2 regions of the Paenibacillus sp. SRL342 genome follow, and region 2 is predicted to be linked to the other one. Evidence: riboswitches for the same ligand, from Rfam matches in the RefSeq annotation. Region 2 holds a riboswitch; the other holds the start of a gene.
What was found. Region 2 has a riboswitch for cyclic di-AMP ahead of AC4E8D_RS00150 (resuscitation-promoting factor). Riboswitches for the same ligand answer to the same signal wherever they lie in the genome.

Region 1 (6,296 bases), 2.3 Mb from region 2:
GGTCGCGGTTTCTCTATGTAACCATTTACTATTATCGAGGAGGATGAAAGTAGTGAAATTCAAACTAAAAAAGACGATTAATGTTCTTTTGGCCTGTTTAACAGCTCTGCCTTTGATGTTAACCCCGACAAATGTGTCAGCAGCCAGCGATGCCAACATTAATTTGTCCTCGGAAAAACAGCTAATCAAGGGCTTTGGAGGCATTAACCTTCCTGCCTGGATTGGTGATCTGACTCCCGCTCAACGTGAAACTGCTTTTGGTAATGATCAGAATCAGTTAGGCTTCTCAATTCTCAGGATTTACGTCGATCCAGATTCTAATAACTGGTACCGTGAAGTTGCCACAGCCAAACGGGCTATCGAAAAGGGTGCTATCGTATTCGCATCCCCATGGAATCCTCCAAGCAGCATGGTTGAAACGTTCAACCACAATGGAGACACAAATGCCAAACGCCTGAAATACGACAAATATGCCGCCTATGCGCAACATCTGAACGACTTTGTAACCTACATGAAAAATAACGGCGTAGATTTATATTCCATTTCTGTGCAAAATGAACCGGATTATGCTCATGACTGGACCTGGTGGACTCCACAAGAGATCCTTCGATTCATGAAAGAAAATGCCGGGTCCATTCAAGGTACCAAAGTCATGGCGCCTGAATCCTTCCAGTACTTAAAGAACATATCCGACCCAATCCTGAATGATCCGCAGGCGCTTGCCAACATGGACATTCTGGGAGCGCATACGTATGGAACACAGATTTCGAATTTTGCCTACCCTCTCTTTAAGCAAAAAGGAGCCGGTAAAGAACTGTGGATGACTGAGGTGTATGTTCCAAACAGTGATAACAACTCAGCAGACCGCTGGCCTGAAGCATTAGACGTTTCCTATCACATGCACAATGCCATGGTAGAAGGTGATTTCCAGGCCTATGTGTGGTGGTACATCCGCAGACAGTATGGTCCGATGAAAGAGGACGGTACCATAAGCAAACGCGGGTATAATATGGCTCATTTCTCTAAATTCGTTCGTCCAGGCTACCTGCGAGTCGATGCAACGAAAAATCCGGATACGAACACATTTGTCTCAGCCTATAAAGGTGATAACAAAGTCGTCGTTGTGGCAATTAACCGTGGAACTTCAGCCACAAGCCAAAAATTCGTTCTGCAGAATGGTAATGCCTCCACTGTGTCCTCATGGATTACAGACAGCGGTCGAAACTTGGCAAGCGGAACCCCGCTTACTGTATCCAATGGAGCCTTCACGGCACAGCTCCCACCTCAGAGCGTAACAACGTTTGTTGCCAACGTTACTGGCGGTAATAGCGGCGGGAATACAGGCAGTGGCACTACGTATGAAGCAGAGACCGGAACCTCACTTACGGAAGCTGCCATTGAAACAATCTACCCCGGTTACACTGGCTCCGGGTATGTTAACTTCAATGCGATGACTGGTTCGACCATTCAATGGAACGGCATTAATAACACTACAACAAGTACCAAAAACGTAAAGTTTCGTTATGCGCTGGAAAGCGGCACTCGGAACCTCGACATTTTTGTGAACGGAACCAAAGTCATCAGCAACGAGCCCTTTCCAGCTACGGGAAGCTGGTCCACTTGGGTTGAAAAAACAATACAGGTCCCCATGAACACGGGGACCAATACATTGAAAGTGGTTACCACTGGATCGGAAGGACCGAATATTGATAGCGTTAATGTTACCGCAGCACAATAAACGTTCCGTATGGCTGATGGAAGACATTTGCTGAACGTGCAGCTAAGCACTAACCTCTTGGATACTCGAGTCTAAAGTTAGTGTTATATCAAAAAATGCAAAAAAATACTCCTTAAGCGTTAACTTAAGGAGTATTTTTATTAGATGCGGTCGAGAGGACTCGAACCTCCACGGGGGGTTAGCCCACACGGACCTGAACCGTGCGCGTCTGCCAATTCCGCCACGACCGCATATTGTATCTCCGTGATCAATATCGGCGACAAGAAGTAATATATCATGTGGAATCTATCATGTCAACAATGAAAATAATTACAATAAAGCCCGAATCGAAACAGACGTCCATTTCGATTCGGGCTTTACCTTTAACTGCTAATAGTTTGGTTCATTATAACGGAAACATAATACAAATTACAGCTTGGAAGGCCAGTTACCGTACCAAGCATAACCGCCTCTTCTTTCTTTATCAATATCACTTAGTTTGTATTTAACGACCCCGTCACGACCAATAAAGATCGGTTTATCCGTTCCCACTTCGTAGAAACGAGCCCAGATCGGTGCAGCTTTGGAATCAGCGATAATTTTGCTGTCTCCGTTTGCTCTTTCATACTTGTAACCCGTAATCTTCACTTTGTTAAACCATGCTTCAGCTCCCTTAATGGATGCCGTAATTTTAGCGGTAGCAGGTCTGGTTTTCAGGAATTTAACAATCGTTACACTCTCTCCAGCCGTCAGTGATGGTACTTCATAGATTCTTGCGCTTGCCGGTTTAAGAGAACTGGAATCATGTTGTTGTCCCCATGCTGTCAGCTTACCGCCTGAAACAACCTGTGTATTCAGAATTGCATCTACACCTTTGGCAACTGAGTTTTTACTGCGGTTAGCAAGTGTGCTGTCGATAAACGAGAAATCACCTTTGCGTGTCGCTACTTCATCCAACATGATCATTACATTAATCATGGCATCATCATTGTAAGTGATGTGCTTGTGATATCCGGAGCTTTGGTAAACTTGTGGCCATCCGCCGTTTGAATACTGCATGTTGATCAAAAAGTTAATTCCTTTGATTGCAGCTGTGGAGTAACGCGGATCATTCGTCTTTTTAAATTCCTTCGCCAATCTTCTAATTTCTGAGTATGTAGCCTTGTTGTCGATCGTGGACTTCGCCCACTCTCCACTTGTCTGTTTATAATCTTTTCTCCAACCTCCATCCGGCAGCTGGTTCTTCAAAATATCAGAAATACTCGCTGTAGTACCCGATGCATCCGCAGCAGATACCGTCCCTACAGGGAGAACTGCCATTCCAACTGCCGAGAACACCATCGTGCATGCCAGGACAAAAGTAATTATTTTCTTCGCTTTCAAATGTAACACTCTCCTATGTTCGTTTTTATAAATCTTCCACTTTTACTTACCTATGATACGCGTCCCCAAACCTCCTTTATTTGTATTTATCACATAATAAAATCAATTTTAATCCAATATGTGGATTGGATAATCAGATAATATGCAAAAAATCGATTTTTGTCAATATATGCAACTTAATGAATATAATCTCTCTAATTCTACATAACGGGATAGTTCTTTTAACTCATGACAAACCTATTTATTTATCCAAATTCGTCTTAAACGAATCAATAATGACGTTTTTGTCATGAATGATACCCAAACTTGATCCCTTCTTTCATATAAAAACCTTAATTCCGCTAACATTGAGGTATTACGAAGGGTTTTAAATAGGTTTGACAATTACGCATTTATGCAATATAGTTTCAAATAGTTACAAAAACTTAATTATTCATTGCCGAGTTTCATGTTTGAAAACGGGGGAACCAATTTGGGTGAATTATTCTTATACATAGGAAATATAGGGAACCTTCTACCGAACCCTTAGCTAACTCCGTAGGCATCGAAGGGAGAACATTGATTTTGAAAAAACTGATTATCTCCATTTTTGGAGCAGCTGTATTATTTACATCCGGGGCAACAAGCACAGAGGCAAGCAGTATCAACTCCGTAGTGAACAACATGACAGGTATACCTTACAAATGGGGTGGCACAACTGTAGCCGGCTTCGACTGTTCTGGTTTTATGAGATATCTTTTCAACAAATACAGCATTGAATTGCCACGTACTTCTCAGCAGCAAGCCAAAGCAGGTACGCCTGTATCCAAGAGCAATGTTCGGACAGGTGATCTGGTGTTCTTTAATACAACAGGCAAAGGCATTTCACATACAGGTGTATATATCGGCGGCGGACAATTCGCTCATGCCTCCAGCAGTAAAGGTGTAAGCATCACAAAGTTATCGAATCCATACTTTAATGACCGCTATGTAACAGCACGTCGGGTAACTGGACAGTTTATGTATGATAAAATGTTGGGTAAAATGTAATTCACATACAAAAAGGCATCGGTTATTAACCGGATGCCTTTTTTGTACTTAAAAATGTATGTTGCATTACTTACTAATGCAGCGCCTTCTGCACTCGCATCGCACCCTGAGACAGTGCATGTCCTCCTCCAACAGCTCCGGCCACCGCAACGGTCTCCATAATCTCCTGATCTGTTGCACCCTTAGCACGGGCTTCTTCTACATGGTAGAAGGTACATACCTCATTGTTGGCAAACAATCCAATCCCAAGCGCAATTAGCTGTTTTGTCTTCGCATCAATCACGCCAGGTTGGAAACATTCTCCGGTAAACTCATGATATGACTTCACCACACCTGGCAGTACATCGCTTAATGCTCCAATCTGATCCTTGTAGGCATGAACTTTATCATTCATCAATGTCATCGCTTGTAGCACACCCTCTCGGCTATAGTTACAGATCTTCCTCACTGTACCTATCTTCTCTCCCGAATGAGTCAATTATGCCAAGAAATCATGGTAATTCCAAACATTTAACGCTCATGGCTCTGCCATAATTATAAGCTGTTACTCACTAAGTGGACTCTGGCGCGGCTCGCTGAACAGCTGATAGCTGTAACCTCGGTCCAGCTTAACGACACGTCGATTCTGACGACGGATAAGTACCTGCTCGCCATCCCAGGCAACCACAATCCCCTTCACGTCGTTCGATTCCAGCTCGTCCCGTACTACTCTAACTTTCTCACCTGACAGACGCAGAGCGTCCAATTCTGTATCACTAATCATATTCATGGCTCCTATATTTCAAATTTATTTACAAAAAGAGACCTAAATGAAAAGTCATTTAGGTCTCACGTGACTGTATTGGACTGTCATGTCATTCGAAATTATGTCCCGACTGAAAGTTACCGCTGCGCGTGCTCTTTGCTGTCGTTCTTCTCAAACCAAAAATCAAGCACTTTGGCGGACATCACACGTTCTTCAAGGTACTCCACTTGATGCGGTGTAAATTGTTCTTTCCAAGAGAAGGACAACTCTTCGCACAAGCCTACAATCGTCAGTAATTCTGACCAGGCAACATAGCGTTTGTACCAGAAAAATTGAGGATGTTCAATCATATAGGGATAAAGGTCATCGAATTCCGTATGTTTACAATCCAGGGCACGTTCAAAATGAACTTTCGATTCCGCCAGCTTATCATTAAAAAATTGTTCTGTTGCCAGTTGGTTCCCCATGGTGTTGCCTCCTCTCCCTAACATAACCCCATTATAAATGAAATCTGCGGTCATGCAAAGGCATAGTTCAAAAAATAGGCCCTATTCCTTTAAAATGTCACATTTCGTTATCGTCAAATTGTACCGTACCATCGTTCAGGGAACGAATGCGTACCAAGGCTTCCACCGGAATACCCTGTTCACGAATCGTGTGTGCCCCTGCTTGGAAACTTTTCTCGACCACAACGCCGAATCCGACAAGTTCCGCACCGGAACGCTCGATAATTTTGATGACGCCACGAGCGGCATCTCCATTGGCAATAATATCATCAATGAACAAAATGCGGTCATTCTCATGAATGAACTCGCGGGATACCATAATGTCAGTTACAATTCCTTTGGTAAAGGACGGTACACGTTCACAGTAAGCATCAGGATCAGCCAGAAGTGTTTTTTTGCGACGGGCGAATACAAGGGGCACCCCAAGTTCATAGGCTGCGGCAAACGCAACCGGAATCCCTGAGGATTCTACCGTGATTACTCGAGTTACTCCACTTTCACGAAAACGGGCAGCAAACTCACGTCCCATCTCCATCGTTAATGCAGGATCAATCTGGTGGTTCAACAGACCATCCAGCTTTAATACTTGATCCGAGATAACCACACCTTCTTGTAAAATTCGTTGTTTCAATAATTCCATGATTTGACCTCCCAAGCCTATCCTATGAGGTAAAAGTATCATATATCTATCTATAAGTTCAAGCGAAATTGCCTGGGCGCTGTCCTTGAGACACAATTCAAGCCAAAGCTCATTATCGATTGTCATGACTTTCGTGGGTCAAGCATACCTTGTACCATGGTACCCGCATGTCCAAACTATACAGGGGCCTGAGAGGGGAAACACATGAAACAGGCATTTCGGGTGCTGCAGATCGCATTTACATACATCGGAACGGTTGTTGGAGCTGGCTTCGCT
Region 2 (6,296 bases):
AATCGGCTGCATTAACAATTTTGTTCAGTATATTTTGATCGATCAGAAAGTTCTGACCCAGACTTTTCTTGAATGAGAATCCGTGTCTTTGAATAATCTCTTTGGTTCGCTTGGGCGTTGCAATTTCTATCGTCTCTTCCATATCCTTCATATGCTCACATTCCTTCACGTTCAATTTGCGCTAATGCTGTAGAGAACTCTTCCCGTGTAATCTGAAATACACTGAGACGTTTGTGGAACTGCTTACCGTTACAATAACCGATGCCCAGCAGATTGCCCATCTCCATGCGACGTGCAGCAGCCTGCGGATGCACGATAAGTCCTGCCGCGATCAGGTCCTCCCAATCGATCAGGCTCGGAGCACCTTCGTATGAAGTATGTACGCGCGCCAGAGCATGACGGATCGCTTCAGGTGAGGCATTCTCCACCCCAATGTCCCCTTTACGCGTTGCATCGGCTTCCGGAATGAAGGCATGTTTGCAGCCAGGCACCTTATTCGCAATAATTTTACGAATGCGTTCGCCAGCATGATCCGGATCTGTCAGTACAATGACTCCCCGTCTCTCCTGAGCAAGCGCAATCCGCTTCAGAATGCGTTGGTTGATTGCTGATCCACCTGTTTCTATTGTATCGGCTTCAACGGCCCGACGGATAGCTACCGTATCGTCACGGCCTTCCACCACAATGACTTCTTTTATCATGTTCCATTTCTTCCTTTCTAACGCAAAAAGAAGAGGAATATCCTCTTCTCTGCCAAACGGCGGGGGAGACTGAATTCAGACTCCTCCGCCGCATATTCCGCATGAATCATTCATGCAACTATTTTATAGCATTCCCATTTCAAAGTAAAACGATTTTAGTTCGCTTCCGGCTTCACCGGACCGATCACGTAGACCGTCTTGCCTTTCTTACGTCCAAAATTCAGGGCATGCTTCACACTGTCATAATATACATCAATTTTGTTGCCTTTAATGGCACCGCCTGTATCTTCCGCACGACGGAATCCCAGACCTTCGATATATACCCACCAGCCAATTGGAATGACTTTGGGATCAACCGCAATGGTGCGACCTTCCGTTACACGAGTACCGGAAGCTGTTTTAGTACCAATGCCAGGCTCTTCGGAAGAGTAGGCAGTCATGGATACATTTTTAAGTACTTTGGAGTATTTAAAAGAAGTCCCGGATACAGTAATCACTTTGCTGCCCGAGGCAGATGTTTTCTTCGAGTTCGTTGTTGTAGCCTTTTTGGTTGTTGAAGTTTGAGCCGATACAGTCTGAATCTCAGGTTCTTTCACGACCGGTTTTGCTTTGGTGCCGACAGCGATCACTTTATCTACACGATTATTCGCGACAGATTTGCCGACCATTTTTTTGGAGACCAATTCTCCATCCTGAAATACCTTTTCGATATGCTGTACAAGTGTGCCTTCTTTGCCGTTTACAACGACACGGTTATCCCCTTTGTACAAGCTAGGGTCAGCCGTTTTAATAACTTTGTAAGCGATCGGTTGCTCTACTTCCACTGTACGCTTTGTTACGCGCACTACACGGATCTTCATCTCCGCTTTGATCGCAGTTCCGAGCGCCGGATACACTTTATCATTACTTTCAACTTGAATACCTGATTTTTGAATTGCATCTTCCACCGATGAATCGGTTGTATACAGAGTCTTGGTGTCTCCGTCTGCCGTAATGTTAACTGGAACGGCCCGCTCAATAACGATTCGGTCTCCATCTGTAATCGCCCCATTCATGGACATGGATACCTTATCGTGAGGGCTGACTGTGATCGACTGCTCCTCCAGCATTTCCTGAAGCATTCCTGTACGAGTCTCTACCACCTGAGCTTTGCCATCAATAACCAGCGAAATTTGTTTCCCGGCCTGACCGTAAACGACTAACAAGATCATGATTGTAAGCGCAATTGAGAAAATCGCGATCAATGCCATTTGACGCATGTTCTCATGCTTCCACCGCAACGCGAAAGACTTACTGGATGATCGTGACTCATGGGTCTCTTCTGGTTGGAATGTGCCCACTTCTCCGTCCTCCTTCATAGCCTCGCCGTCTAAAGTAATGCATGATGTCTTTGACGTGACTATACCAAATTTTCTACAGAACACAGATTGGACCAACATAATCCGGTTCTGCACCATGAATCAATCTTCGCAACATGATGTCATCCTCCTGAATACCTACCGTATGATGACAATATTTCTTTTATTCAAAAACAAAAAAGCCAAAGAAAGAGTGTAAGAGGAACTCTTTCGTGGCTTCCGAATGATTTTGAATATCGGAAATTCATGCACGAGGTTACCTCTCTTTTTCCGCTTGCGAGGTTAGCTGTCGGGTTCGGGCGAAAGAGAGCCGCCCTATCTTGGGTCACCCGCTCATGGCGGACGCCCTTGAATTCACCCCGAGACCCAAAGAAGAAATCAAATACGGCTTCGCAGTTCCCTTCGCTGCTTTTGGGTCAGCGAACGTTGCGCATCGGCCAAATACACCGATGTTTAAGCCCTATTGGTTCCCCCGCTCTCCGTTAACGGAGACTCAGCGAGACTGATTCATGAAAGTAATGTTGTTTCATCGGAAAGTGTCCCTTTGTTCATCCCCCGAACATCTGTCCAATTTTCCGCACAACAATTCACTGAAAAGATGATATCCTGTTTTGATGCATGTTGTAAAGCGTTGATCAAGTACGTTTTTCTGAATATTTGGTTAAAATATTGTAATATTCTTGATTTATTTGGATCAAAGGGCAAATTAACTCCGCTTACCTGCCTTTTTCACCTCATTTACTCGTTTTTTTAACGAATTCCAAATCGTTCCATGGCATTTTTGGTTGTTATTGCAGCAATTTCCTCCACCGAAATGCCTTTAATTTCCGCAGCTGCCTCTGCAACCAGACGTACATGCGCTGTCTCATTTCGCTTCCCACGATAAGGGTGAGGTGTCAAATATGGAGCATCTGTTTCAATGAAAAACCGGTCCATAGGAACCTTCTCCAGCACCTCTTTGGGCTGCTTTGCATTTTTGAATGTGATTGGTCCTCCGAAGGAGAGATGGAAGCCCATATCGAGACAACTTTTTGCTGTTTCCCAGCTGCCCGAGAACGAGTGCATCACACCACCAACCTCACCCGCTTTCTCTTCACGCAAAATTCTTATGATATCCTCATGTGCATCCCGATTATGGATGACAATCGGCATCTTCACTTCACGCGCCAAAGCAATTTGTTGTCGTAATACGCGATGCTGTATTTCCTTTGGTGAAGTGTCCCAGTGATAATCCAATCCAATCTCACCAATCGCAACCACTTTTTCATGCTTGCATAAAGATGCAATCCACTCCAAATCGCCCTCCTGCATTGTGATCGCATCTACGGGATGCCACCCTACAGCTGCATATATAAAATCATATGTTTCAGCGAGTTTCATTGTGGTTGGAATCGTCTCCCGGTTAAAGCCAATGTTGATCATGCGACCAACTCCTGCATCCACAGCACGCTGAATCATGTCCTCGCGGTCCTCGTCGAATTGTGGTGCATCCAGATGTGTATGTGTGTCGAACAGCATCATGTCTGTATCTCCCTTCATGTCGAAATAACGACTATCTTCTTTTGTAAATTTAATTTGTAAATTCCAATAATTTAATGACTCGTACATAAAACATTTTGGGTAATCTGTGTATTACATCATCACGTTTGTTTCTTCACAACTACAATATATAGAAGAGATACGGATATTCTGATCTATATATTGCTAATTGCGCTCATTTTGCCTGCTTGCATTTACAAAATTATGTCGATCTACATATACTCCCCATTAAAGCAGATTACTGTATCATGAAAAATAGCTCTTTTAGAAAGTGTTTTGATATCAAAATTCTTCATCGGATTATACCCACACGATTACAAGAAATAGGGGCGTATATGTGACGGTAATTCGTGAATAATCGCATCCACCTTGTTTTGCGGGTAATACAAATGATGTTTCCCTCGGTGAAGCCCACTGATGGAACGGACAATGTCAGATACTTCTGACAACTCACGTAAATTGTCCTGTCGATCCAGAAGAAGAATCTGCTTATCTGTGGATTCATCCGGACGAAACACATCATACGGATTATCCGAAGGAAAATCAATTTCAAGATCATATTCGGGATCGAGGCCAGCCTGTACAAAAGCTTCCCGAATCTCTTCCATCATTGTCAAGTCGACCTGTTCAAGCTCTACATACTTATATAACTTGCGATCCATAAAACGTTCGCATAACTCACTCAGAACAGTATCGTCCTCCTTGCGCCACTGCGTAAATGCCGTCTGAATTAATGCTTCATCCAACTGCAAATATTCATCTACGGATAATTCCCCTTCAAATAGTTGAGGGAGTGGATCAATCATGAAGCGGAATTGAAAACCATGTTGTATGAGTGTTTTCGCTCGCTTGAATATTTGCCGCAATATAATTTCAGAACTACGAGTTACCGGATGGAAGTAAATCTGCCAATACATCTGATACCGAGACATTAGGTAATCCTCCACAGCATGCATGCCTGACTCCTTGACTACAATCCGCCCATGATAAGGACGCAGCATCCGAAGGATACGATCAAGGTCAATCGTGCCGTAATTTACACCTGTAAAATAGGCATCCCTGAGCAAATAATCCATTCGGTCTGCATCAAGCGGACTGGTCACCAAGTTCACAACAATCGGCTTTTCATACGTTTTTTGAATGACAGATGCTACTTTCTCAGGAAAATCAGGAGCATACCGTCTTAAGATCGCCCCTACTTCGGTATCACCTGTAATGATGCGACAAGTCCAATCTTCGTGATTCATGTCAAAAGCTTCCTCGATGGAGTGAGAGAATGGCCCATGCCCGAGATCATGAAGCAGAGCTGCACACAGAGCTACAATCTTTTCTTCCTTCGGCCAATCCGAATAATGACTTCTTTCAAATTGAGAGATGATCTTGCGTGTGATCTCATAAACACCTAGTGAATGTGAGAACCGACTATGCTCTGCTCCGTGAAAGGTAAGGTAAGAAGTACCCAGCTGACGAATCCGGCGTAAACGCTGAAATTCCGGGGTGTTAATTAACTGCCATATAACCGGATCTTGCACGTGGATATAATTATGTACCGGATCTTTGAATACTTTCTCTTCCGTTAAACGTTGTTCCATGTCGACTCACTCCTTTAATTTCTTTTATATTAACGCTTTGAGCTCTACGATTCACCTAGGATTCGACACGACATGACGAACTTTGTCGAATGAAGTAGTTTTGTCGTTTTCCAAATCGACAAAGCTGACATTGAGGTTTAAATGCGAAAAACAGCTTCCAATCCCTTACCACCCGTAACCTTGTGAAAAACAGCCTTAATTTTAAGCTAATTTTAAGGTTGACTGATTTGGGAATCGTTGGTATGATGAGTATCATAAAACATAAAATAATGTCGAATAATGACAATGATAGTTAGCTGAGAGGAGCACTGATTATAATGATGAAATCAACAGGTATTGTAAGAAAAGTGGACGAACTGGGACGGGTAGTTATTCCAATTGAATTGCGCCGTACGCTCGGTATTGGTGAAAAAGATGCTCTGGAAATCTACGTTGACGGCGAGCGCATCATGTTGAAAAAATACGAGCCTGCTTGTATCTTCTGTGGTAATGCAGAGAACGTTACTTACTTCAAAGGTAAAATTGTTTGTAACGAATGTATTTCCGAAATCCCTGCACCTGTAGCAAAATAAAAAATACAGGTATACTGGACTTATCTAAATTGTTATTTCTAACCTTTTTAATATTCCTTAATGACCTTCCCGGTGTGAACCCCACCGAGGAAGGTATTTTTTTGCCTTGTTATGGGTTCCATTATCCAAAATAATTCTGTCACACGAGAACCGGAAGAAACGATGAAATTTTTTTGAGTCACTCTGCTCTTTTTAATATTCCACTAAGGTTGGTTATAAGCTTCTTTTCAGGTTATGTTCCCCACAACAGAAGATATTTGGTTAGATTACTGCTCAATTAATGCATTATATACATCACGCTTCGTCAGACCGCGATCAGTAGCCGTTTTTTTCATTGCATCTTTGCGGTTATGTCCTTCATCCTCATAATGGCTGACATGATCCGCGAGTGACATGAGCTGCCACCATGCTTCGCGCTCAGCCTTACGCTCCTCTTCCTTAATGCCTTCTACCAGCAAACAGTACTCGCCAAGAGGCGGATGTTCTTCAAGCCAGTCTATACATTCCTTCACGGTGCCCCTTGCGAATTCCTCA

Region 1: linked by a shared signal. The riboswitch ahead of AC4E8D_RS10830 (C40 family peptidase) and the one ahead of AC4E8D_RS00150 (resuscitation-promoting factor) in region 2 are both predicted to bind cyclic di-AMP.

The regions. Positions count from the first base shown of each region.
Region 1 covers NZ_OZ481790.1:2,332,784-2,339,079, reverse strand. Annotated here, with positions in the region: gene xynC (glucuronoarabinoxylan endo-1,4-beta-xylanase XynC) at 44-1,738, shown strand; tRNA gene AC4E8D_RS10840 (tRNA-Leu) at 1,884-1,968, opposite strand; gene pelA (pectate lyase) at 2,147-3,109, opposite strand; cyclic di-AMP (ydaO/yuaA leader) riboswitch at 3,528-3,659, shown strand; gene AC4E8D_RS10830 (C40 family peptidase) at 3,665-4,129, shown strand; gene AC4E8D_RS10825 (carboxymuconolactone decarboxylase family protein) at 4,203-4,532, opposite strand; gene AC4E8D_RS10820 (hypothetical protein) at 4,674-4,892, opposite strand; gene AC4E8D_RS10815 (hypothetical protein) at 5,012-5,341, opposite strand; gene AC4E8D_RS10810 (xanthine phosphoribosyltransferase) at 5,439-6,020, opposite strand; gene AC4E8D_RS10805 (YkvI family membrane protein) at 6,225-6,296, shown strand, end outside.
Region 2 covers NZ_OZ481790.1:28,824-35,119, reverse strand. Annotated here, with positions in the region: gene rsmA (16S rRNA (adenine(1518)-N(6)/adenine(1519)-N(6))-dimethyltransferase RsmA) at 1-151, opposite strand, end outside; gene rnmV (ribonuclease M5) at 156-701, opposite strand; gene AC4E8D_RS00150 (resuscitation-promoting factor) at 857-2,041, opposite strand; cyclic di-AMP (ydaO/yuaA leader) riboswitch at 2,315-2,568, opposite strand; gene AC4E8D_RS00145 (TatD family hydrolase) at 2,810-3,580, opposite strand; gene AC4E8D_RS00140 (HD domain-containing protein) at 3,913-5,190, opposite strand; gene AC4E8D_RS00135 (AbrB/MazE/SpoVT family DNA-binding domain-containing protein) at 5,508-5,762, shown strand; gene rsmI (16S rRNA (cytidine(1402)-2'-O)-methyltransferase) at 6,029-6,296, opposite strand, start outside.